One region of the Vibrio qinghaiensis genome, then DNA from elsewhere that is predicted to be linked to it. Evidence: predicted binding sites of a transcription regulator. Region 1 holds the regulator's gene; each other region holds the start of a gene.

Region 1 (5,903 bases):
GCGCAAATGCGCACGTTTTGAGCCGCTGTGGCAAACGCTGTTTACACCTGATGGTGATTTTTTAGACCTTGCTTGGAGTGATGATTGGCGCTCAGAGCGAGTACAAAATAAACCCTTATTCGTCTTGTTTCATGGCTTAGAAGGCAGTTTTCATAGCCCTTATGCCAATGGCTTAATGTACGCCTTCGCACAACAGGGGTGGTTATCGGTCATGATGCATTTTCGTGGCTGTAGCGGCAAACCGAACCATTTGGCACGCGCTTACCATTCTGGTGAGGTTGAAGATGCACGCTTTGTGCTCGAATACATACGCAAGCAATGCCCGAATAGACCTGTCGTGGCGGTGGGCATTTCTCTTGGCGGCAATATGTTGGTTAATTACTTAGCGCAATATAATCACGACCCGATCGTTAGCGCGGCAACCGTTGTCTCCGCTCCGCTCGATCTGGCAGCGTGTTCCACACGTATTGAACAGGGATTTTCAAAGGTTTATCGCGCTTACTTACTGACATCATTGAAAAAAAATGCACTAAAGAAACAGCATCTTTTACATAATGAGTTAGGTATTTCTCACCATCAAATTAAACACATCAAAAAACTTTACGAATTTGACGATCTCATCACCGCGCCTTTGCATGGTTTTCAAGATGCGCAGGATTACTACCAGCAGTGCTCAGGCCTTTCAAAGCTGACACAAATTCGCGTGCCGCTACAAATCATTCAAGCGCAAGATGATCCCTTTATGACGGATGCCGTGATCCCAAAATTTGCCTTACCAGAGAACATCCATTACCGCTTATTTACCCAAGGTGGCCATGTCGGTTTTCTCAGCGGTAGCGCGCTTAAGCCTAAATTTTGGCTCGAAGAAGCACTTCCAACCTATTACGAAGATCTGCGTCACGGCAACCCTATTGACCATCAATGCAACGCATGATTAATCACATATCGCTTTAAATCGATACCCTTTTCTCCATGACAGTTTAAGAGGTCGTCATGCTTATTCCTTGGCAGCACATTGCGCCTGAAACACTGGATAATTTGATTGAAACGTTTGTATTACGCGAAGGTACTGATTACGGAGAGCAGGAAGTACCATTGCAGCAAAAAATCGAGCAAATAAAGAAACAGCTCGCAACAGGGGAAGCGATCATCGTCTATTCTGAGTTGCATGAAAGTGTGGATATTCAATTGCGTAAATAATTTCCGCACAAAACAATCTACTCTTTTCGTGCTATATTGCAGCCATCGATAACAAGTACGTTACATACAGACAGGGTTTGTCATGTCAGCAAAACATCCAATTATCGCTGTCACCGGCTCGTCCGGTGCCGGTACAACTACGACCTCTGAAGCCTTTCGCAAAATGTTCAATATGATGAACATAAAACCAGCATGGGTTGAAGGGGATAGCTTCCACCGCTTTACCCGGCCAGAAATGGATGTGGAAATTCGTAAAGCGCGCGAACAAGGGAAGCACATCAGCTACTTTGGTCCACAAGCCAATGATTTTCCTGCATTGGAAGAATTTTTCCGCCAATATGGGAAATTAGGCACAGGCCAAGTTCGTCGTTATCTGCACTCTTTTGACGAAGCTGTGCCCTACAATCAAATGCCCGGCACCTTTACACCTTGGCAAGATTTACCAGAAAACTCGGATGTGATGTTTTACGAAGGTCTGCATGGCGGTGTAGTCGATGGCGATGTAAACGTCGCGCAGCATGTCGATTTTTTGATAGGTATGGTGCCAATCGTTAACCTTGAGTGGATACAAAAATACGTGCGTGATACACGTGATAGAGGCCATTCACGTGAAGCAGTGATGGATTCTATCGTTCGTTCAATGGACGATTACCTCAATTACATCACCCCTCAATTCTCGCGAACTCACATCAACTTTCAACGGGTGCCAACGGTTGATACTTCAAACCCACTTAACGCCAAGGGCATCCCTAGTTTGGATGAAAGCTTCGTCGTGATCCGTCTGCGCGGCATAAAGAATGTTGATTTCCCCTATCTGCTCGCCATGATTGATGGCTCTTTTATGTCGCGCCACAACACCATTGTGGTGCCGGGTGGCAAGATGAGTTTTGCGATGGAATTGATCGTCAGACCGATCCTGCAGCAATTGATTGAAACAGGTAAAATTGGCTAAGTGATCGGACAAGTTGACGGTTACTTTTCATACCGTGATCATGTGCACAGTTTTGCGTAAAAAATCATGCCACTGACACGATTAAAATCAAGAAATCGTTTCTGAAAAAGGATACTATCCTTAACCGAAACACAAGTTAGCTTGCAGCATTTGGAAAGTGCTCTTATCCTAGTAAGCCTATTTTAGGCTTAGCTACAATATGGAAAGCGGCAAGCGTACCCTGCAGAGGAAGTGAGATATTATGGTTCTAGGTAAACCTCAAACCGATCCAACACTAGAGTGGTTTCTTTCACACTGTCATATTCATAAATACCCATCGAAAAGCACGTTGATTCATGCGGGCGAAAAAGCAGAGACGCTGTACTACATCGTCAAAGGCTCGGTAGCGGTATTGATTAAAGACGAAGAAGGTAAAGAGATGATCCTCTCTTACCTCAACCAAGGTGACTTTATCGGTGAGCTTGGTCTATTTGAAGAAGACCAAGAGCGTACTGCTTGGGTCCGTGCAAAATCACCTTGTGAAGTTGCGGAAATCTCTTTTAAGAAATTCCGTCAGCTTATCCAAGTGAACCCAGACATCTTAATGCGTCTGTCTGCACAAATTTCTCGACGCCTGCAAGTCACCAGTCAAAAAGTAGGCGATTTAGCCTTCCTAGACGTGACGGGCCGTATTGCACAAACGCTACTTAACCTGGCGAAACAACCTGATGCAATGACGCACCCAGATGGCATGCAAATCAAAATCACCCGTCAAGAGATCGGCCAAATTGTAGGCTGTTCTCGTGAAACTGTGGGACGTATTTTGAAGATGCTCGAAGAGCAGAATTTAATTTCTGCCCACGGTAAAACTATCGTGGTGTACGGAACTCGTTAATTTCAATCAAAATGATTGAGATTGAATGCATAAAGCCACCTTGGGGAACTCAGGTGGCTTTTTCTTTGGTGATATTTCAGTACGAAAGTAAAAAGATGAGAGGCTATTGCATGTCTGTACTTTCAAATATCTTATCTGCAGAGGCCGCCACAAAACCACTGTAGAGTTCACCGTTGACCATTGGATAGCGTTTGGCAAATTCATAGAATCCACCGGGAATCACCTCCACCCCTTCCGTAAATTGCACCGGTACTTTATCGGCCATGGTCGACGACTGCTCAAGCAGCACATCAGGCGTACCTTTCACTTCCCCACCATTTTCATTGATGGTAAAACCCGCTTGGCGTAGATGATCATTGACCGCTTTCACTTCATTAAACGCCTGCAGTTGATTAACACTAACAGTGAAATGGTTTGCGCCATAACCATGCGCCGCCAACCAAGCGGCGTATTCACTTTCGTTGGCAAGCTGCAAATAATCGCTGTAGCTTAGTTGCCACAGGCGACCGCCATATAAAAAGTCACTGCTGTTTAATTTATTGCTATCGACTTGATGTACCAGCTTCTCCACAATGGCTTGGAGTGCAGGTGAGCACTCTTCCACTTTCAGCTCGCTTATGAATACTTTAGGCTGGGTCGAATCAGGGTGTTCATAGTGCTTCGCTACCAGCTTCTTACTTTCAAACACATAATCACCACAGGCAACGTAGCCTAAGGCAAGAAAAGGCTTAGCCAGCGTTTCAATACCTAATGGCGCAACATTGAAGGTTCGCAACGCAATATGGTCATTAATCAAGGCTTCGTCTTCTTGAAGCAAGTGATGGACTTTGTCGGCAGAAGGGCAAAGGCGCTGAATGTAGTCATTCCATAATGATTGAAATAAAACGGTTGGCGTCATAACGCCTCCTTGTCTGTGCTCGGTTTAAACCATGCTAGTAGGCATGGGGTTTTAGATAAAGTTTACTGCTATAGCTCAACCCCAGGGCTGAGCGTGGCAGGCAGTTCTGTCGAACAACCTTCCATTGATGCCATTGGGTATGCGCAGTAATCGGCCGCGTAATAGGCGCTTGGTCTTAAATTTCCCGACGCTCCCGGCCCACCAAACGGTGCATCACCACTGGCTCCGGTTAATTGTCGATTACGATTTACAATACCAGCGCGGATATGATCGACAAAGTAATCCCATTCGGCATCATTGGTCGACACTAAGCCTGCCGATAAACCAAAGCGAGTTTCATTAGCCAGTTGCACCGCTTGATCTAAGCTTTGGTAACGCACGACTTGTAACAATGGCCCGAAATACTCTTCATCAGGCAATTGACTAACTGCGGTGACATCAATAATGCCCGGAGTGACAAACGCCGCCTGCAAAGGTGTCGCGGCCAGCAAGCTGACGCCACCCAAGGCGCGTAAATTGTCCTGAGCAGCAAGAATGAACTGCGCCGCCGCTTGTGATATTTGTGGCCCCATAAAAGGTGCTGGCTCAGCAAAGGGATGATCAATACGCAATTTTTGAGTGGCACTGACCAGCTTTTCAAGTAACAGATCACCTTCATTCCCTTCAGGAACGTAAAGACGCCGTGCGCAGGTACAGCGCTGGCCTGCACTTAAAAATGCGGATTGAATAATGGTATACACTGCCGCATCAAGCTCGCCATACTGCTTAGAGATGACCATGGGGTTGTTGCCGCCCATTTCTAAAGCCAGCATTTTGCCCGGCTGCCCAGCAAACTGGCGATGGAGTAAATGACCGGTATTGGCGCTACCAGTAAAGAGAAGGCCATCAATGCCTTTGGCCTGAGCAAGCGCAATACCCGTTTCCTTCGCGCCCTGCACTAGGTTAAGTACACCCGCAGGTAGGCCTGCTTCTTGCCACAACTTCATCACAAACTCACCAGTCCACGGAGTCTGCTCTGAAGGTTTAAACACAACCGTATTACCCGCTAAAAGTGCAGGCACAATATGACCATTCGGCAGGTGGGCAGGAAAATTATACGGACCAAAAACCGCAAGAACACCCAATGGACGATGACGTAATACCAGTTGATTACCCGCCGCTTCGCGTGTGTTTTCACCAGTGCGATCATGATAAGCTCGAATGGATATAGCGATTTTACCCGCCACCGCTGCCGCTTCAGTACGCGTTTCCCAGAGTGGCTTTCCTGTCTCTTTGGCGATGATCTGTGCAAGCTCTTCACTGCGCTGTTTCACTTTTTCAGCGAAGGCTAAGACATATTGCTCACGCTCAACAAAAGGACGTTTTTTCCACTCTATAAATCCGACTCTTGCCGCCGTTACCGCAGCTTCTACTTGCGCGGGTGTGGCGCTATCGCCCTGCCAAATCGTCTCATTGTTATAGGGACTAAGCGAAAGCATTGCCTCGCCTTGTCCAGCTAACCATTCACCTGCAATCCACTGAGTCATCTGTTAATCCTTACCTTCCAATGTACCTATTTTACTGCGCCAAAATTCGAACAAAACCACCACTATCAACCAATAGAGCTTGCGCCACTTTAGGTGAGATGATCACCGTTTCCGTTTCGCGGTTATAAGCACCTTTTGCAGCAGTAGCACGAAAGTTTTCAAACGAGCTATTGCAGATAAGATAATCTTGCGAGCTTGAATGCTCGGCCAGTTCCACTTTAGCTCGCACCGAGTGACGTACGGATTCGATATTGCGCAAATCGCACTCAACCGTTGGACCTGCATCAAAAATGTCTACATAGTTACGGCAGGTGAATCCTTCGCGCTCGAGTAGCGTTAACGCTGGACGGGTATTGTCATGCACTTGACCAATCACCGCCTGTGCCTCTTTACTCAATAAGTTGACGTAAATCGGCAGTTTGGGCATCAGATCAGCAATAAACCCTTTTTTAC
Region 2 (5,903 bases), on a different replicon from region 1:
GGCTTTTGGCGTCACTATCAGCGTGAGCTCATACGGTGCTTTACGGCGTTTCCGTGTCACCAACAGTTTGTGATATCCCCATGCCAAATCGCTTGGCAATGCAAACACTAAAGGGCCACCCTCAGCGCGTTCATCACGAACGACTTGCGATTGAAGATAGCCTTCAAGTACCTCTCCTTGCTCGGTTTCTAAGCGCCAGTTAAATTCGCTTTCACGTGCGCTGGCACCTAGATAAAGTGGCACTTCTACCGTTTCACCTTCACGAATAACGAGAACAGGATCTAATACATCTTTCTTGTGTTTCTTTTCTGCTGATTTCAGCAGCGTTTCATCATTGGTTGTGTCATAGCCCAAAGACGCCAATAAGCGGATAATGGTTTCATCTTCCACTTTCGCTTCGTCGCCCCACGCGCTTATGTAGCTGTCGGCAATGTTCGCCATTGCCGCTACTTGTTTCAATGCGTTTAGTTGTTTCATCGCTTTCTCCGAAGGGACTTCTTTCCCCTTCAAATGGGTAGGGTTTTATTATAATGAGTCACATAGAGCCAAGGCACTAAGGCCTTGGCTTACTTGAAAATTAACGCTTAACGGTTTCTAATTTCCAGATATTGTCAACGTAGTCACGGATACTGCGGTCAGAGCTGAACTTACCCACCAACGCGGTGTTAAGAATCGCTTTCTTCGCCCAGCCAGCCTGGTCACGGTACTGCTTGTCCATCGCCTGATGCGCTTGTACATACGAGGCGAAATCAGCCAGCACTAGGTATGGATCACCACCATCAAGCAAGCTATCGAACGTGGCTTTCAATTTGCCCGGAGCGCCTGGGGTAAACTCTTCACCCACCAACAAATCCAGCGAAGCCTTAAGCAGCGGATCCGCATTGTAGTAATCATATGGGTTATAACCACTGGCTTTTAATGCTTCGACTCCGTCCACTTCCAAACCGAAGATGTAGATGTTGTCATCACCCACTTCCTCACGAATTTCCACGTTTGCACCATCCATCGTACCTATGGTTAAAGCACCATTTAGCGCCATTTTCATATTACCGGTACCAGATGCTTCTTTACCTGCGGTAGAAATTTGCTCGGATACATCGGCAGCAGGAATGATGATTTCAGCTATGCTCACACGGTAATCAGGAATGAAAACCACTTTTAGCTTGTTGCCAATGCGCGGATCGCTATTTACTTTTTCCGCAATTTTATTGATGGCGTAGATGATCTCTTTAGCTAGGTGGTAACCCGGTGCCGCTTTAGCCGCGAAGAACACCACGCGCGGCGTCATATCGAACGTTGGGTCATTCACTAAGCGATGATACAAAGAAAGAATATGTAACATATTCAAATGCTGACGTTTGTATTCATGCAAGCGTTTGATCTGCACATCAAAGATGGCATTGGTATCAAGCTCAATACCCATGTGCTCTGCGACCCAATCAGCCAAACGCTGCTTGTTGTGTTTCTTGACCGCCATAAACTCTTTTTGGAATTTCGCATCGTCCGCGTATTGAGCAATCTCTTCTAGCTGATCAAGGTGCGCTGGCCACTCAGTACCAATCTTGTCCGAAATAAGCGCAGACAAACCTGGGTTACAAAATTTCAGCCAGCGACGCGGCGTAATGCCGTTTGTTACGTTGTGCAAACGTGTTGGGTAAAGCTCGTGGAATTCTGGGAAAAGATCGCGTTTTACCAACTCCGAGTGCAGCGCCGCCACACCATTAACAGCGTAAGAGCCAACCACAGAAAGGTTTGCCATGCGCACTACGCGGTGGAAACCATCTTGGATGATGGAGAGTTTTTGCTGTTTCGACACATCACCCGGCCACTTAGCACGTACTTCTTGCAAGAAGCGGTGGTTGATTTCGTAAATGATTTCCATATGGCGAGGAAGCAGACGCTGGATCAACGACTCGCTCCACGTTTCGAGTGCTTCAGGCAGTAACGTATGGTTGGTATAAGCGAACGTTTTTGAGCTGATCGCCCATGCCTCATCCCAGCCCATGCCTTTCTCATCAATTAAGATACGCATCAATTCAGGAATGGAAATCGTTGGGTGAGTATCGTTTAGCTGAACGGTTTGATATTTAGGAAGATCCGCAATGGCATGACCCGCCGCCGCATGACGACGTAAAATGTCTCGCATTGACGCCGCACTGTGGAAATATTGCTGCATCAAACGCAGCGTCTTGCCTTTTTCGTGGTTATCATTTGGATAAAGCACTTTGGTAATGTTGCCCGCATCAATCAAAGCATGCTGCGCTTCAAAGTAGTTACCGTTGTTGAAATCCGCCAGTGAGAAAGGTGCAATCGCGCGGCACTCCCATAGACGCAATGGATACACCGTATCGCTTTCATAACCAACAATGGGTAAATCCCAAGGCATTGCTTGGACAAACATACCCGGAACCCAATGACGCTTTTCAACACCATTATCATTGATAACATCAACATGGCCGTAAAAACCAATCTCTTGTGCTAGGTGTGGTCGTGCCACTTCCCACGGGTAGCCTTCAACACAACGCCACGCATCAGGAGCTTCTTGTTGGTGGCCTTCATTAAAAGATTGCTTAAATAAACCATATTCATAATGTAAACCATAACCTACGGTTGGGTACTCTTGCGCAGCGCACGAATCCATGAAACATGCCGCAAGTCGTCCTAAACCACCATTGCCTAAGGATGGGTCGCGTTCTTCTTCTAATAAATCCGTTAGATTCTGGCCTAAACCAGCCATCGCTTCCGTGATTTGCTCATACAGACCCATGCTGATGAGGTTGTTGCCAGTTAAGCGGCCAATCAAGAACTCAAGTGATAAGTAGTTCAGACCCTTAGCGTTAACAATGCGCTGGTCTTGCTCAGTTTCGAGTAGATCAAACGTCGTTAGTTCAGCCAGTGCGCGCCCCATTGCGAGATACCATGAACGGCTATCTGCATTTTCAATGGTGGTTGCATAGGTAGCAGTCAGGTGTTTCTTTACGTTTTCTTGGAACGAGGCTTTATCAAACTTCTTCTGTTGCGTAGGTTTCATTAGCGAAATCTCACTTAGTCGTTTTAATTCATCTTCAGCATATCGTGCATCAGCTACGCAAGGTCGGCATCCTCCTAAAAATGACCTCGTTTAGGAGGAGGGCTCAGGGCGTAGAGAGCGAGCACCAGAGTCGCAGTGATCTATCTCTCATTCGTTGCACATAGCGGTTCATAAGCAGTGATTGTGATCACATCACCTTGCTCACTAGCCTAAATACTGCTCATGACGCTCAGGTTTCGATCAGGAATATCAATCTCTCAATATGAGAATTGGCTCTCAAAAAAATGAGCTTCATTTACAAATCACATGAGATTTTGTACATGCTCAGTTTTTATATAGCGCATAACAAAGAAGTTTTAGTGATTAAAATCACAATTATGGGGCGTAGATGATAAGTAAATGTGAATCCTGCAAGAATCTCGGGATGGATCAATAAACGTGCGTCACGACATCAAGTAACATCCATACAAAATGAGTGATAGTTCACTTGTGAACTCCTAAATAATGATGCTCTTCTTACTAAGCACCTCCAAAGCTACGATCAGCTTTTAAGTCAGTAACAAGAACAATAAATGGAATCTGGAAGATGTGGATACCTTCTAAGCTTACTCGCCCCGGCCGCCTACACAACGCCATCGTTCGCCCACGTGTGTTAGAGCTGCTTGCCCAAGCACCTTGCTACAAACTCGTGCTATTTCGCTCGCCTGCTGGTTATGGAAAAACCACCATGGCAGCGCAATGGTTATCAGACAAGACCAATGTGGGTTGGTATAGCATCGATGAAAGCGATAATGATACGTTCCGATTTATCAACTACTTACTGCAAGCGATTAATAAAGCGACTCAGCAAAGTTGTCCAAATGCCCAAAAACTGGCCGAGCGACGCCAGTTCTCTTCTCTACATTCACTATTTAGTGAAGTGTTTTCGGAAATGTCTGGCTTTAACAAAGAGTGCTATGTGGTTCTCGATGATTACCATTTGATCGCCGATGACGATATCCATGAAGCGATGCGCTTTTTCCTCAAACACATGCCAGACAACCTAACGCTGGTCGTCACTAGCCGTGCCACTCCACCATTAGGCACGGCCAACTTGCGCGTACGCGATTTGATGATCGAAATTGGTAACGAGCTACTCGCCTTTGATACCGAAGAAACAACACGCTTCTTTAATCAACGGGTCTCTGATGGCGTGGATGATGATACTGCCAACAACTTGTGCACCTATGTCGAAGGCTGGCCCTCCGCACTGCAATTGATTGCCTTACAAGCACAGCACCAAAAGCGCACGTTGGCGCAAACAGCGGAGTCAGTATCGCAATTTAATCATGCACATTTATGGGATTATTTAGTTGAGGAAGTGTTTGATCTGCTGGATAAAGAAACGCGCCAATTTTTGATGCAATGCTCAGTGCTCGATCACTTTAATGACGTGTTAGTCTCTGCACTCACCAAACGTGACGACGCGCTGAGCATGATTGAGTCGCTCAACCGCTATGGTTTATTCATTTATCCATTGGAAGGTGAGCACAACTGGTACCGGTTCCACAACTTATTTGCGGAATTCCTCTCTCATGAACGCTTGGCTCGCATCCCGCAGCAGGAGCAAGATCTGCATCGTGCCGCCGCGTACGCTTGGTTGCAAGAAGCTACTCCTCATCAAGCGTTGCGTCACGCCACGCTCGCCAACGATACTGACTTACTCGCTACTATCTTGACGCAATTTGGCTGGAAGATGTTCAACCAAGGCGAGCTTTTGGCTCTCGAAGAGGCCATTAACCAACTCTCCCCCACTCAGCTCTATCGCGAGCCTAAACTGTGTATGTTACAAGCTTGGCTGGCTCAAAGTCAGCACCGCTACTTTGACGTTGGGGATCTGCTGACTAAATCGACCAACGAGATGAAAGCGCTCAATGTTCAGCTCAGCACCAAAGAACAAGGCGAATTCAATGCCCTGCGTGCTCAAGTCGCGATCAACCAAAATGAGCCAGAAAAAGCCTTAGAGCTGGCGGAATTAGCGCTAAGCCAACTGGATCACACCGTTTACCGCAGTCGTATTGTCGCCACTTCAGTGGTCGGCGAAGTGAATCACGTGCTCGGTCAATTAAGCCGCGCCCTCTCGATGATGCAACAAACCGAAAAGCTGGCACGCCAGTATCAGGTTTACCACCAAGCGCTATGGGCATTACTACAGCAAAGCGAGATCTTGATTGCCCAAGGTTATGTGCAAGCCGCTTTTGAAGTGCAGGATATTGCCTTCAAATTAATTGAAGAGCAGCAATTACAGCAAGTGCCATTGCATGAATTCTTACTACGGATACGTGCCCAAATCCTGTGGTGCTGGAACCGCTTGGATGAAGCGGAAGAGTGCGCTTATAAAGGACTGCGCGTATTGGGCAACCACTCTCCCAGCAAACATCTGCACAGTTATTCTATGCTGGCGCGTATTGCTATTGGCCGTGGTGAACTCGATAAAGCGGGTAAGTTCATCGAACAAATACAGCACTTACTGAAACAATCGACTTATCACGTAGACTGGACAGCGAATGCTTCGCTCTCACTGATTCTATTTTGGCAAGCTCGTGGCAATGATGAAGCAATGTTGCAGTGGCTCAAGACCACCATTCGACCAGAAAAAGCGTGCAATCACTTTTCACAGCTTCAATGGCGCAATATTGCTCGAGTTCAGATTCACTTAGGTCATTTGGAAGATGCGACTCAAACTTTGACGTTTATGCAGCACGAAGCGCAAACTTATCAGTTGATTACAGACCTAAACCGTAATTTGATCCTCGAAGCCGTTCTAGCCACTACAGTCCATAACGAAGAAGTAGCGAAAGAAAAACTCAAGGAAGCGCTACAGTTAACCAAT
Region 3 (5,903 bases), 590 kb from region 1:
GCATCAATACTGCCATTGAAATCCAGCACAAAAAGATGCGGTTCACGTTTGGTATCTAATGCTCCCTCTTTCGCCGCTTTTTTGATCGCTTTATCACGTGCTTTGTTTTTCTCTTTTTCGCTTTTATTTTCTGCTTTATCACGAGCCTTCAAGAAAGCCTCATCATGTAGATGGTGTTCCATCTGCTCGACCATTTCTTTATGACGCTCGGTTAAATTCACCACTTCCAGCTCGCCTTTCTGCGCGCTGTTTTTTCCGCCCACCGATTTCACGATGACCAATAGCACAACAAGAGCGATGACGATTGTCGCAATCTTGGCCAAAAATAGGCCGTAGTCCAATAAAAATTCCAACGTCCTAATCCTCATAGGTTTTGATTTGGTGTATTGTAACCATCTTGTCACGAAGACTTAAAGCAAATCATAACAATAAGGAAGCACAAGGTGGATTATTCAGTTTCTGCAGATGCCCTCAAAGATAAAGTCATTTTAGTTACGGGTGCTGGCGACGGTATCGGTAAACAAGCCGCCATCAGCTATGCAGCCCACGGCGCAACCGTCATTTTGCTCGGCCGCACGGTGAAAAAATTAGAACAGACGTATGATGAGATAGAAAACGCTGGCTACGCAACAGCTGCGATTGTTCCGCTGGACATGAAAGGAGCCACCAAGCAACATTATCTCGATATGATCGATACCATTGCAGAGCAGTTTGGTCGCTTAGATGGCGTGCTACATAACGCGGGTCTTTTGGGTGTGATCAGCCCGTTTGATCAGATTGGTGAAGATTCTTATGACGATGTCATGCAGGTCAACGTCAAAGCGCAGTTTTTACTCACCCAAGCAGCGCTACCATTGCTGCACAAATCTCAAGATGCGCGGATTGTATTTACTTCTTCAACCGTAGGCCATGATGGTCGTGCTTTTTGGGGCACTTATGCTATATCAAAATTCGCCACAGAAGGGATGATGCAAGTACTGGCTGATGAGCTAAGCAACACGTCAATTAGAGTGAATGCAATTAACCCCGGTGGCACGCGCACAGGGATGCGCGCTAAAGCTTATCCCGCTGAAGATGTGGAGTTGTTGAAAACGCCTAAAGATATTATGCCGCTTTATCTCTATCTAATGGCGCCGGAAGGCCAAGCCATTAATGGTCAATGTATCGACGCACAACCGAAAAAGTAATGGCTTAGCTTTTTCTTAATCTGTCAATGCCTTGCCTCATCAGCAAGGCATTGTTGTTTGAGGTACACCATCAAACTACGGAAAATCTTACGAAAGCACATCACGTAAACGATCTTGCGCTTCTTTCACCAATAAATCCGGTTGAAATTTCGAGATAAAACGGTCACAGCCCACTTTTTTAACCATAGCTTCGTTGAAATTGCCACTCAATGAAGTATTGAGAATAATGTGCAACGATTTCATTCTCGGATCACTGCGTACCTCAGATGTCAATTTATAACCATCCATTTCTGGCATTTCAGCGTCGGTAATCATCAATAAAAGCTCATTCGTTACGTCCCTTCCTTCATCACACCATGACTTCAAAAGATTCAGTGCTTCTAAACCATCTCGACATTCAATAATCTCTAAACCAAGTTGTGATAGCGTCCCTTTGACTTGGTTGCGAGCCGTTGAGGAATCGTCCACTATAAGAATTTTTCGCCCAACCATCTCTGAAACCAAGGCATGGTCAAGAACGCCTTCCGAGATAGAGACATCATAATCAATAATCTCAGCTAACACTTTTTCCACATCAATGATTTCAACAATATGACTACTGTTGACCTCTTTAACATGGGTGATAGCGGTCAGATAATTAGAGCGACCAGCTAAACGCGGTGGCGGCTGAATTTCAGTCCAAGCAGTATTGATAATATTGCGAACTTGCCCAACCAAAAAGCCTTGAATGCTTCGGTTGTACTCGGTGATGATGAGGTTATGCTCTTGGTCATCCAAACGAGATGGAGGGAAACCTATCGCACTGCGCAAATCAATGACAGGAACAGGCACTCCCCTCAATGAGGCGACACCCGTAATATTATGATGAGAACCGGGCAATTTTGTTAATTGAGGAACTTTGATCACTTCCCTCACCTTAAACACATTGATCGCAAAGATTTGCCTGCTGTTTAAGCTGAATAAAAGCAGCTCAAGTCGATTCTCTCCGACAAGATTGGTGCGCTGGTCAACCGTATTTAAAACACCTGACATACGAAATCCCGAAAATTATAGTGAACTCACATAACAGTATAGCCATATGGGTTAATTGTAAAAAATATAAATGATCTAACCGCGAAAAAATTAACCTTCGACCACTTTCATCAGCAAAAGTCCATCATAGAGGGCTTGTTTAATCAAAGCCGCACCAGGCATAGTTGCCTGTTTATAAAAGCGTGATTCGACTAATTCGAGATCTTGGTGATAGACGGGTAAGCTCTGCTCTTCGATACATTTTTGTAATGCAGGGTATAACACGTTTTTAGCTTGGTTGATAACACCACCGATCAGAATTTTTTCTGGGTTAAATAGGTTGATCACAATCGCGATAGCGGCCCCTAAGTAACGCCCTAGTTTCTCTATCACATCCACCGCCAATGGGTCACCCTCTGCTGCAGCCTCACAGATATCTTCGATGGTAATTTCTCTGTGCTCAGTCAATGATGAAACCTCACCGTTTGCAATACGCAGCGCCACTTCTTCACGAATCGCTTGCGAACTAGCGACTGTCTCTAAGCAGCCAATATTGCCACAATGACAACGTTTACCATGCGGATCAATTTGGATATGCCCTAACTCACCGATATTCCCATGCCGACCTTGTAGCACCCTGCCATCGAGGATAATTCCGGCACCTAAACCGTGGTGAATAGAGATCAGAACCGAATTTTCATTGCCTTGCGAATGACCAAACAACTTCTCAGCCAGTGCCCAAGCTCGGGTATCATTCGCCACAAAAACAGGTAGCCCCGTCGCCTTATAAATTTCAGGACCAAGAGCCAGATTTTCCACATTGTAATGCGGCATCTGCAGTACAATCCCTTGCTCTGAGTTCACTAAACCGGGCAAAGTAATTGCAATGCTTGTCACGCGATCTAATTGCGACGAGTAGGTTTGAAAAAATTCTTCAATTTCGTAAAGCAACCTAGCGAGCACGTCATCTTGGTCTAGCTCATGGATCTCAATTTTGGTGTCGATCAACACTTCACCACCCAACTCATGCAGAGCAATAATTAGGTAGCCACGGCCTAAACGCATGGATAAAAATTGCCATCCCTCGTTATTGGTTTGTAAACCAACGGCAGGGCGACCACGGCTGATCGCTTCTTGTACTGTCGTTTCATGGATTAAATGAGCTTCAATTAACTCACGAGTAATTTTGGTAATACTTGCCGGAGCAAGCCCACTCTCTTTCGATAAATCAATGCGAGAAATGGGACCTTTTTGGTCGATAAGTTTATATACACGACCAGCATTGACCTGTTTGATATGATCAATATGGCCTGGTTGCGCCATATACATTGGGAGCTCCAGAAATCAATAACATGCCAATTTTTTTACTTTGCGAACTAATTGTGAAGCGCTTTAGTATATTGCCGTGACAAGTATCACGGATATACATAGTTCTTGGTGTATTTAGTCAATAAATTGCTATTTGTTTACATTCAAAAAATATGAAACCACTCTTTTTTTGTGACGAGAATCATCTAGCACCTGTCGATAAATTTAACGCTTATCCCCTTTCTTTCGCCAGATCTTGCATATACTTAATCCAGATTCCCGCCCCATCAGGAGAACACAATGACCGCGGTGTTAAGAAGAACAAAAATCGTCACTACTTTAGGCCCATCAACAGACAAAGGCGAGATATTAGAGGCGATTATCAAAGCTGGCGCAAATGTTGTGCGCATGAATTTTTCACATGGTAGCTCCGAGGACCATAAACTGCGAGCGCAACGAGTAAGAGCTATCGCGGCTAAGTTGGGTCGCCATGTGGCTTTACTTGGTGATTTACAAGGACCAAAGATTCGAGTCTCCACATTTAAAGAAGGAAAAATCTACTTAAATGAAGGTGACCGATTTGTTCTGGATGCAGAGTTACCCCCAGGGCAAGGTGACCAAAATTCGGTTGGCATTGACTACAAAAAACTACCACAAGATGTACAGCACGATGATTTACTGTTACTCGATGACGGACGAGTACAACTACTCGTCACCGCTGTCGATGGTGCAAAAATACATACTACCGTCACTGTTGGTGGCTCACTTTCAAATAACAAAGGCATCAACAAGAAAGGAGGCGGTTTGTCGGCTGAAGCGCTGACAGAAAAAGACAAACGAGACATACTACTGGCCGCCGAAATAAAGGTCGAATATCTGGCTATTTCATTTCCTAGAAATGGCGAAGATATGAAATACGCTCGCCGGCTCGCTCGTGATGCAGGCCTTGAAGCAAAACTCGTGGCAAAAGTAGAGCGAGCAGAAACGGTAGCCAATGATCAGAACATTGATGACATCATTATGGCCTCTGATGTGATCATGGTCGCTCGTGGTGATTTAGGAGTCGAAATTGGAGATCCAGAGCTGGTGGGTGTGCAGAAAAAACTGATCCGCCGCGCTAAGGCACTCAACAGAGTCGTTATCACTGCTACACAAATGATGGAGTCAATGATAGAAAACCCAATGCCAACCCGCGCGGAAGTAATGGACGTTGCCAATGCGGTGCTGGACGGAACCGATGCGGTGATGCTTTCAGGTGAAACCGCTGCTGGGAAATATCCAGTAGAAACGGTTCGTTCAATGGCCGAAGTGTGTGTTGGAGCAGAGAAAATGATCGAAGCTAGCCAGCAAAATTACCGAATCGATACTTCGTTTGTGACTGCTGAAGAAACTATTGCCATGTCCACTATCTATGCCGCCAATCACATGGAAGGGATCAAAGCCATGGTAACTCTAACCGAATCAGGAAGAACAGCACTTATGACCTCCCGCTTAAACTCTGTGCTGCCTATCTTTGCTATGTCACCTAATGAGCGAACTTTAAATCGTTGTGCTCTATATAGAGGGGTCACTCCAGTCTATTTTGACACCAAGGCAGACACTGGATTTGATGTAGCCGTTGCAGCTCTCAATACGCTTAAGGAGAAAAAGCTGTTAGAGTTCGGTGATTTAGTAATCATCACTCAAGGTGACATTATGGATGTTGAAGGGACGACTAACTGTATGCGTATACTTCCAGTCCTTGAGTAATTTGACTATCCCCGTTGGCTGAATAGCCTCGGGGATACTCCTCCACGATTATGTCATACGCGACTGATATGCCTGCTGTGCTTGGCTAAAGTCCTCAATAAAACGGTAACCCGCCGCGAGACCTAATTCATAATCATGAAGTAGGTCTTCTTGACGACTGAGTAAGGAGTTCGATCTCAGTGGTTCACTGGGTACAATTTGTAGGATGTAAATATCATCTGGTGGAGCATGCAAAAATTCTTGAGTTAAAGAATACGTTTGGTAATGCACCATCAACATATCCGCCAACCCTGAATCAAATTTGTCGCCAATTAAGTGACTTAAGCGATATATATCGTCAGCGCCAAATAACCAACGCCCACCATTAAGCAGTTCCAAACTTATCTTTTCACGTTTTTGCTGCTTAGAACGCTCTATCTGTTGATGGAGAAAACCACTCCACTCTTGCTTCCAGTGAGACAATTTCTGCTGCCACTGGCCTTGGATATTTTGTAGAGGTTCATGCAACCAATGAGGCTTGTTATAAGACGTAGTATATGGTGAAGGCTTTAATGTTATTCGACTATCGACCGAGGCAACATCAGGACATTCTGTACGAATGACAGCGGCAAAACGAGCACCTTTTCGCCATGCTTCTTGCACTGGAAT
Region 4 (5,903 bases), 150 kb from region 1:
ATGGCGCTCATGAATGGTTGCACTACCGTAAAGCTCATACGCTTTAGTGCCTTTCTCTAAGTGACATAGCTGCGAACCAAGGCGCATAGTACCACCAAGATCAGACTTTTCAGTACGCTCTTCTACGTTACCTTCGTCATCTACCCATTCAGTGATCAAGCCTACCACAGGGTATTGAGTCTCTTTGTTAAATTCTGTTGAATGCGCACCTTTCATACCCGCAACATTACGCGCGTATTCTATCAGCGCTACTTGCATACCTAAACAAATTCCTAGGTAAGGTACTTTGTTTTCACGAGCATATTGCGCAGCAAGAATTTTGCCTTCGATACCGCGGTCACCAAAACCACCAGGTACGAGGATTGCGTCCAAACCAGTCAGCACTTCCGCACCTTTGGTTTCAACGTCTTGAGAATCGATGTATTTGATTTTCACGCTCAAGCGGTTTTTCAAACCTGCGTGTTTCAGCGCTTCGTTAACCGATTTGTAAGCATCAGGTAATTCAATGTATTTACCAACCATCCCGACCACAACTTCTGCAGTTGGGTTAGCCTCTTCGTAAATCACTTGTTCCCATTCAGAAAGATCCGCTTCTGGCGCTTTAATAGCAAAACGGTTACAAACGATATCATCCAAACCTTGAGCTTTGATCAGTTGAGGGATCTTATAGATAGAATCGACATCTTTCATCGAGATAACGGCTTTTTCAGGCACGTTACAGAACAAAGCAATTTTCTTACGTTCGTTCGCTGGGATAACGCGATCACTACGACAAACCAAAATATCAGGCTGAATGCCGATAGAAAGCAGCTCTTTAACTGAATGTTGAGTCGGTTTGGTTTTCACTTCACCTGCAGCGGCAAGGTAAGGAACTAAAGTCAGGTGCATAAACATTGCGTGTTCACGGCCCACTTCAATCGCAAGCTGACGAATCGCTTCCATGAATGGCAATGACTCAATATCACCAACGGTTCCACCCACTTCAACGATAGCGACATCGTGGCCTTCAGAGCCTGCGATAACGCGATCTTTAATCGCATTGGTGATGTGTGGAATAACCTGAATCGTTGCACCTAGGTAGTCACCGCGGCGCTCTTTACGCAATACATCGGCATAAACACGACCAGCAGTAAAGTTATTGCGCTTGGTCATTTTGGTACGAATAAAACGTTCGTAGTGACCAAGGTCAAGGTCAGTTTCAGCGCCATCTTCCGTGACAAACACTTCACCATGTTGAGTTGGGCTCATTGTGCCTGGGTCAACGTTGATGTAAGGGTCAAGCTTCATCATAGTCACTTTAAGACCACGAGCTTCTAAAATCGCCGCAAGAGATGCTGCCGCAATACCTTTACCTAGAGAGGATACAACCCCGCCAGTAACAAAAATGTAATTTGTCGTCATGTTTAACCTGAAATTGGTTGAATGAGGGAAATGGATTTCTTCTGGACGGGATAAAAATATACCAGAAGCCCTTATTCGCTACAACGTGAAATCTATCACACTGTCATTTTTTATTTTTTGCTTCAAATCAAAGAGCACCGCTTGATATGGCTTATCACACCACTCAAATGAGTCAAATTTGTCTCAATGGGTGGGTTTTGTTGTGGATTGCCAACACAGGGCATTACTTCGACTCCAAGCGCTTCACTTCATTCCACATCGCATCCAATTCTTCGAGAGAAAAATCGGTCAAGGTTTTGTGCTGACGTGCCACCAGCATTTCAATACCTTTAAATCGACGTGAAAACTTTCGATTTGCTTTATTTAACGCCACTTCTGGATCAATTTTTAAGTGCCGAGCAAAGTTAACGGTGGCAAATAATAGATCGCCCATTTCATCCTCTACTCGAACCGGATCAGGGTTGATTTGCAACGCCTCTTCCATCACTTCTTCGATCTCTTCTTGGACTTTATCAACCACTGGGCCGATAGAATCCCAATCAAAGCCATATTGGGCACACTTTTTTTGAATCTTTGTAGCACGTAAAAGAGACGGAAAAGCGTGTGGTATTGAGTCTAGAATACTTTGATCTTTTTTTCCTGCTTGTACCTTTTCTTTGGCTTTTTCAGCTTCCCAATTGGCGTTGATTTGCGCTTCATCCTCAAACTTGGCACCCGAAAAAACATGAGGATGGCGGCGCGTAAGTTTTTCATTCACCGTTTCAACAACTTGCGAGAAATCAAACAACCCTTGCTCTTTCGCCATTTGACTATAAAAAATAACTTGAAACAGCAAGTCACCTAATTCTTCTTTGAGATTAGGCCAATCTTGGTTGTGGATCGCTTCCACCACTTCATAGGTCTCTTCGATTGTGTAAGGAACAACCGTGTCAAAAGTTTGCTTGATATCCCAAGGATAACCTGTTTTTGGGTCACGCAACTGTGCCATGATCTGTTCCAGTTGTTCGATTGGGTGGCTCATTTATCCGCTCCTTACATCAATATTTAAAATAAAAAAGCGAGCAGTCATTGCCACTCGCCTTTAAAAACCCAAGGCGCTTGCGTCGCGATTTAATTGCGATTCACGCCAATAAGAGTGTTACTGTGATATGAAATTTAGCCTAGGCGTTTCACCAACATGACATCTTTGATCTGCTCTACTCGCATTGATACTCGTGACAGCGCTTCGATGTTGCTCACTTCAAGATCAAAATCCATGATGATCAACTGTCTTTTGTAGTCGCTACGACTTTTCATGCTGATGACTTTCACTTTCTCATTCGCAAGCAGGGTGGTGATGTCTTTGAGTAGCCCACCTCGCTCCATCGCTTCAACGCGCAAAGTCAAAATATAGGTTCCAACAAACCCGCGCCCCCAAACGGTATCAATGATGCGTTCAGGTGCGTGATGGCTCAGCTCTTCTAGCTGTTCACAGTCACTGCGATGGACTGAAATACCACGCCCTTGAGTAATGTAACCTTTGATCTCATCACCTGGGATAGGTTGGCAACAGCGCGCTAGGTGTGTCATGAGGTTATCTACCCCTTCCACCACAACGGCATCTTTGTGCGCTCGATGTGGCTGAGCTGGACGAGTTTGCGCATCTTGCAATTTTTGCAGTGCTTGTTGATCTTCTTGCTCAGCGGTCGGCTTATTAACTAAGGCATTGATGTGATTGACAATTTGGTTGATTCGCAAATCACCACTGCCAATGCCGACGTACAGCTCGTCAGGCGTATTGACGTTAAAACGTTTGAGCGCGTATTTATCGGCATCTTTTAACGTAGCACCGATTTTGGCTAATTCTGATTCGAGGATCTCTCGTCCGGCTTCAAGGTTTTTCTCGCGGCCTTGTTTACGGAACCAGGCGTTAATCTTGGCGCGCGCACGGCCTGAATGGACAAACCCCGTTGCTGGATTTAGCCAATCACGCGACGGATTCGGCTCTTTCTGGGTGATAATTTCGACTTGATCACCCATAGATAATTTATGAGTAAATGGAACAATACGACCCGCGACTTTGGCACCGATGCAGCGATGCCCCACTTCAGAGTGAATATGGTAGGCAAAATCGAGCGGCGTGGCTCCCATGGGTAAATCAACTACATCACCACGAGGTGTAAAGGCGTAAACACGATCATCAAACACCTGGCTACGCAGCTCGTCGATCATCTCACCCGAATCAGACATCTCTTCTTGCCAATCAAGAAGCTTACGCAACCAAGTAATTTTCTCATCGTAACCACTACGGGCAACCGTTGCGCCCTCTTTATATTTCCAGTGCGCGGCAACCCCAAGTTCAGACTCTTCATGCATCTGCTTAGTACGAATTTGAATTTCGATGGTTTTGCCTTCTGGCCCTAAAATCACCGTATGAATGGATTGATAGCCATTCGGTTTCGGATTAGCAACGTAATCATCAAATTCGCTAGGTAGGTGTTTGTATTTGGTATGAACAACGCCCAAGGCGGCGTAACAGTCTTGCAGTTGATCAGCAATAATGCGAACTGCACGCACATCAAACAGCTCATCGAAAGCCAAACCTTTCTTCTGCATTTTGCGCCAGATGCTATAGATGTGTTTCGGACGGCCACTCACTTCAGCATTGATATGAGAAAGCTTCATCTCGGCGCGCAGATCTTCGACAAAATCGTGAATATATTGTTCGCGCACGATGCGGCGCTCTGAAAGCTGCTTGGCAATTTGTTTATAAGTATCGGACTGCTGGTAGCGAAATGCGTAATCTTCAATTTCCCATTTGAGCTGACCAATGCCCAAGCGGTTTGCTAAAGGGGCATAGATATTGGCGCACTCTTTGGCCGCCACACGGCGAATTTCGTCAGGTTCATCTTTTACTTCACGTAAATTACAGATGCGCTCCGCTAATTTGATCACCACACAACGAAAATCATCCACCATCGCAAGCAGCATGCGGCGAACGTTATCCACCTGCTCTGAAGCTTCACTGCCTTGCAAGGTGATGTTTAACTGACCAAGCGCCGCCATCTCTTCGACACCATCAATCAGCTTCACTATGCCTTTACCATAGGTCTCTTCTAATACTTCACGGTCAAAAAGCCCACTACTGACGATAGGAAAGAGCTGAGCCGCGACTAAAGTGGCGCGATCCATCGATAAAGTAATCAGGATTTCGATCATTTCACGGCCGCGCCACAGCAGTAGCGGTCCTTTGGCCTGACCTTCTAATAACGTTTCACACTGACGGTATACGTCCGTCAGTTTAGAGGCTGTGCTTTTATCTTGATGTAAACTCGCAATCCATTTATCTAGCTCAAACTGTTCGTCTGGATTCAAGTGTGCGCTTCGTACCGCAACCATCTGATTCGTCCTAGTTTTATAGTTTGTGGTATTCGACTAACGCCAACTGGGTTAGTTCTCTGTCTACCGACTTTTTACAAATAGCGCCATCGATTCTAAATGACTGGTGTGTGGAAACATATCCAACATGCCAAGTTTTACCAACTTATAACCTTGGCTGAGTAAACTTTGACTGTCTCTTGCCAGTGTCGCCGGGTTACAAGAAACGTACACCACGCGCTGAGCGCCGAGCTTAGCCAATTGGTCGACAATGCCTGCCGCCCCGGCTCGCGCTGGGTCGAGTAGTACTTTAGCAAATTTTTGCTTTGCCCACGCTTGCGTTGACATATCTTGTTCCAAATTTGCTTGGTAGAACGCGATATTATCGATTTGATTGCGCTGCGCGTTTTGTGTCGCTTGCTCAACCATCTCATCCACACCTTCAATGCCCACTACCGATTGAGCGTATTGGGCCATCGGCAAACTAAAGTTCCCTACGCCACAAAATAGGTCTAAAACTCGGTCATCCTCAGTCAAAGCTAACCATTCCAACGCTTGAGCCACCATTTTTTGGTTTACTTGGCGATTGACTTGAATAAAGTTGGAGGGCAAAAATTCGATAACGGATCCAGTTTCACGGTAGCTTGCCATCTCTCCGTAAAGACGTTCGAGCTGATCGCTTTCTGGCATCACATACAAAGTGAGATGATGCTGCTGAGCAAACGCCAGCAGCGCCGCGTGATCTTCACTTGGCAGCGGCTGAAGATGGCGCAACACCATCACAGCGCCTTGATCACCCAGCACCAATTCAACATGGCCAATCGCTTGCTGAGATTTAAATTGCGTTAACAGCGCTTGGATAGGTGTAAGTAGCGTGTTGAGTTGTGGTTCTAGCACTGGGCAGTCCGTCACGTTAACGATTTGCTTGCTCTGCTTTTTACGAAAGCCAAATTGCAGCTGTTGCTGCTTTTTGTCCCACAACACGCTGATGCGGGCGCGACGGCGATAGCCTTTATCGGCGCAACTTATTGCGGGGCTCAAGGCCAACGTTTGTCCGGCGAATTTACTCATCAATTGCGAAAGCGTTTGCTCTTTGTGCGCGACCTGCGCACTGTGCTCTAAATGCTGCAGATCGCAACCACCAC

The links. Region 1 encodes CRP, which controls carbon source genes, mostly activating them, when cyclic AMP is high. Its sites were predicted from a motif close to TGTGANNNNNNTCACA; they were not measured.
Region 2: a site for CRP is predicted at 3,390-3,405, ahead of malT (HTH-type transcriptional regulator MalT). Genes of this name have one in related genera too.
Region 3: a site for CRP is predicted at 3,603-3,618, ahead of mlc (sugar metabolism global transcriptional regulator Mlc). Genes of this name have one in related genera too.
Region 4: a site for CRP is predicted at 1,486-1,501, ahead of CCZ37_RS10745 (CTP synthase). Genes of this name have one in related genera too.

Annotation. Positions count from the first base shown of each region.
Region 1 covers NZ_CP022741.1:2,479,976-2,485,878, forward strand. Annotated here, with positions in the region: gene CCZ37_RS11560 (hydrolase) at 1-934, shown strand, start outside; gene CCZ37_RS11565 (YheU family protein) at 994-1,200, shown strand; gene CCZ37_RS11570 (phosphoribulokinase) at 1,283-2,152, shown strand; gene crp (cAMP-activated global transcriptional regulator CRP) at 2,394-3,026, shown strand; gene CCZ37_RS11580 (DUF1338 domain-containing protein) at 3,130-3,924, opposite strand; gene astD (succinylglutamate-semialdehyde dehydrogenase) at 3,993-5,450, opposite strand; gene astA (arginine N-succinyltransferase) at 5,482-5,903, opposite strand, start outside.
Region 2 covers NZ_CP022742.1:1,090,740-1,096,642, forward strand. Annotated here, with positions in the region: gene malQ (4-alpha-glucanotransferase) at 1-477, opposite strand, end outside; gene CCZ37_RS18625 (glycogen/starch/alpha-glucan phosphorylase) at 578-3,031, opposite strand; gene malT (HTH-type transcriptional regulator MalT) at 3,618-5,903, shown strand, end outside.
Region 3 covers NZ_CP022741.1:1,887,134-1,893,036, forward strand. Annotated here, with positions in the region: gene sohB (protease SohB) at 1-353, opposite strand, end outside; gene CCZ37_RS08660 (YciK family oxidoreductase) at 444-1,187, shown strand; gene CCZ37_RS08665 (chemotaxis protein CheV) at 1,275-2,219, opposite strand; gene mlc (sugar metabolism global transcriptional regulator Mlc) at 2,310-3,527, opposite strand; gene pyk (pyruvate kinase) at 3,807-5,255, shown strand; gene CCZ37_RS08680 (patatin-like phospholipase family protein) at 5,304-5,903, opposite strand, start outside.
Region 4 covers NZ_CP022741.1:2,330,517-2,336,419, forward strand. Annotated here, with positions in the region: gene CCZ37_RS10745 (CTP synthase) at 1-1,401, opposite strand, end outside; gene mazG (nucleoside triphosphate pyrophosphohydrolase) at 1,625-2,422, opposite strand; gene relA (GTP diphosphokinase) at 2,557-4,779, opposite strand; gene rlmD (23S rRNA (uracil(1939)-C(5))-methyltransferase RlmD) at 4,843-5,903, opposite strand, start outside.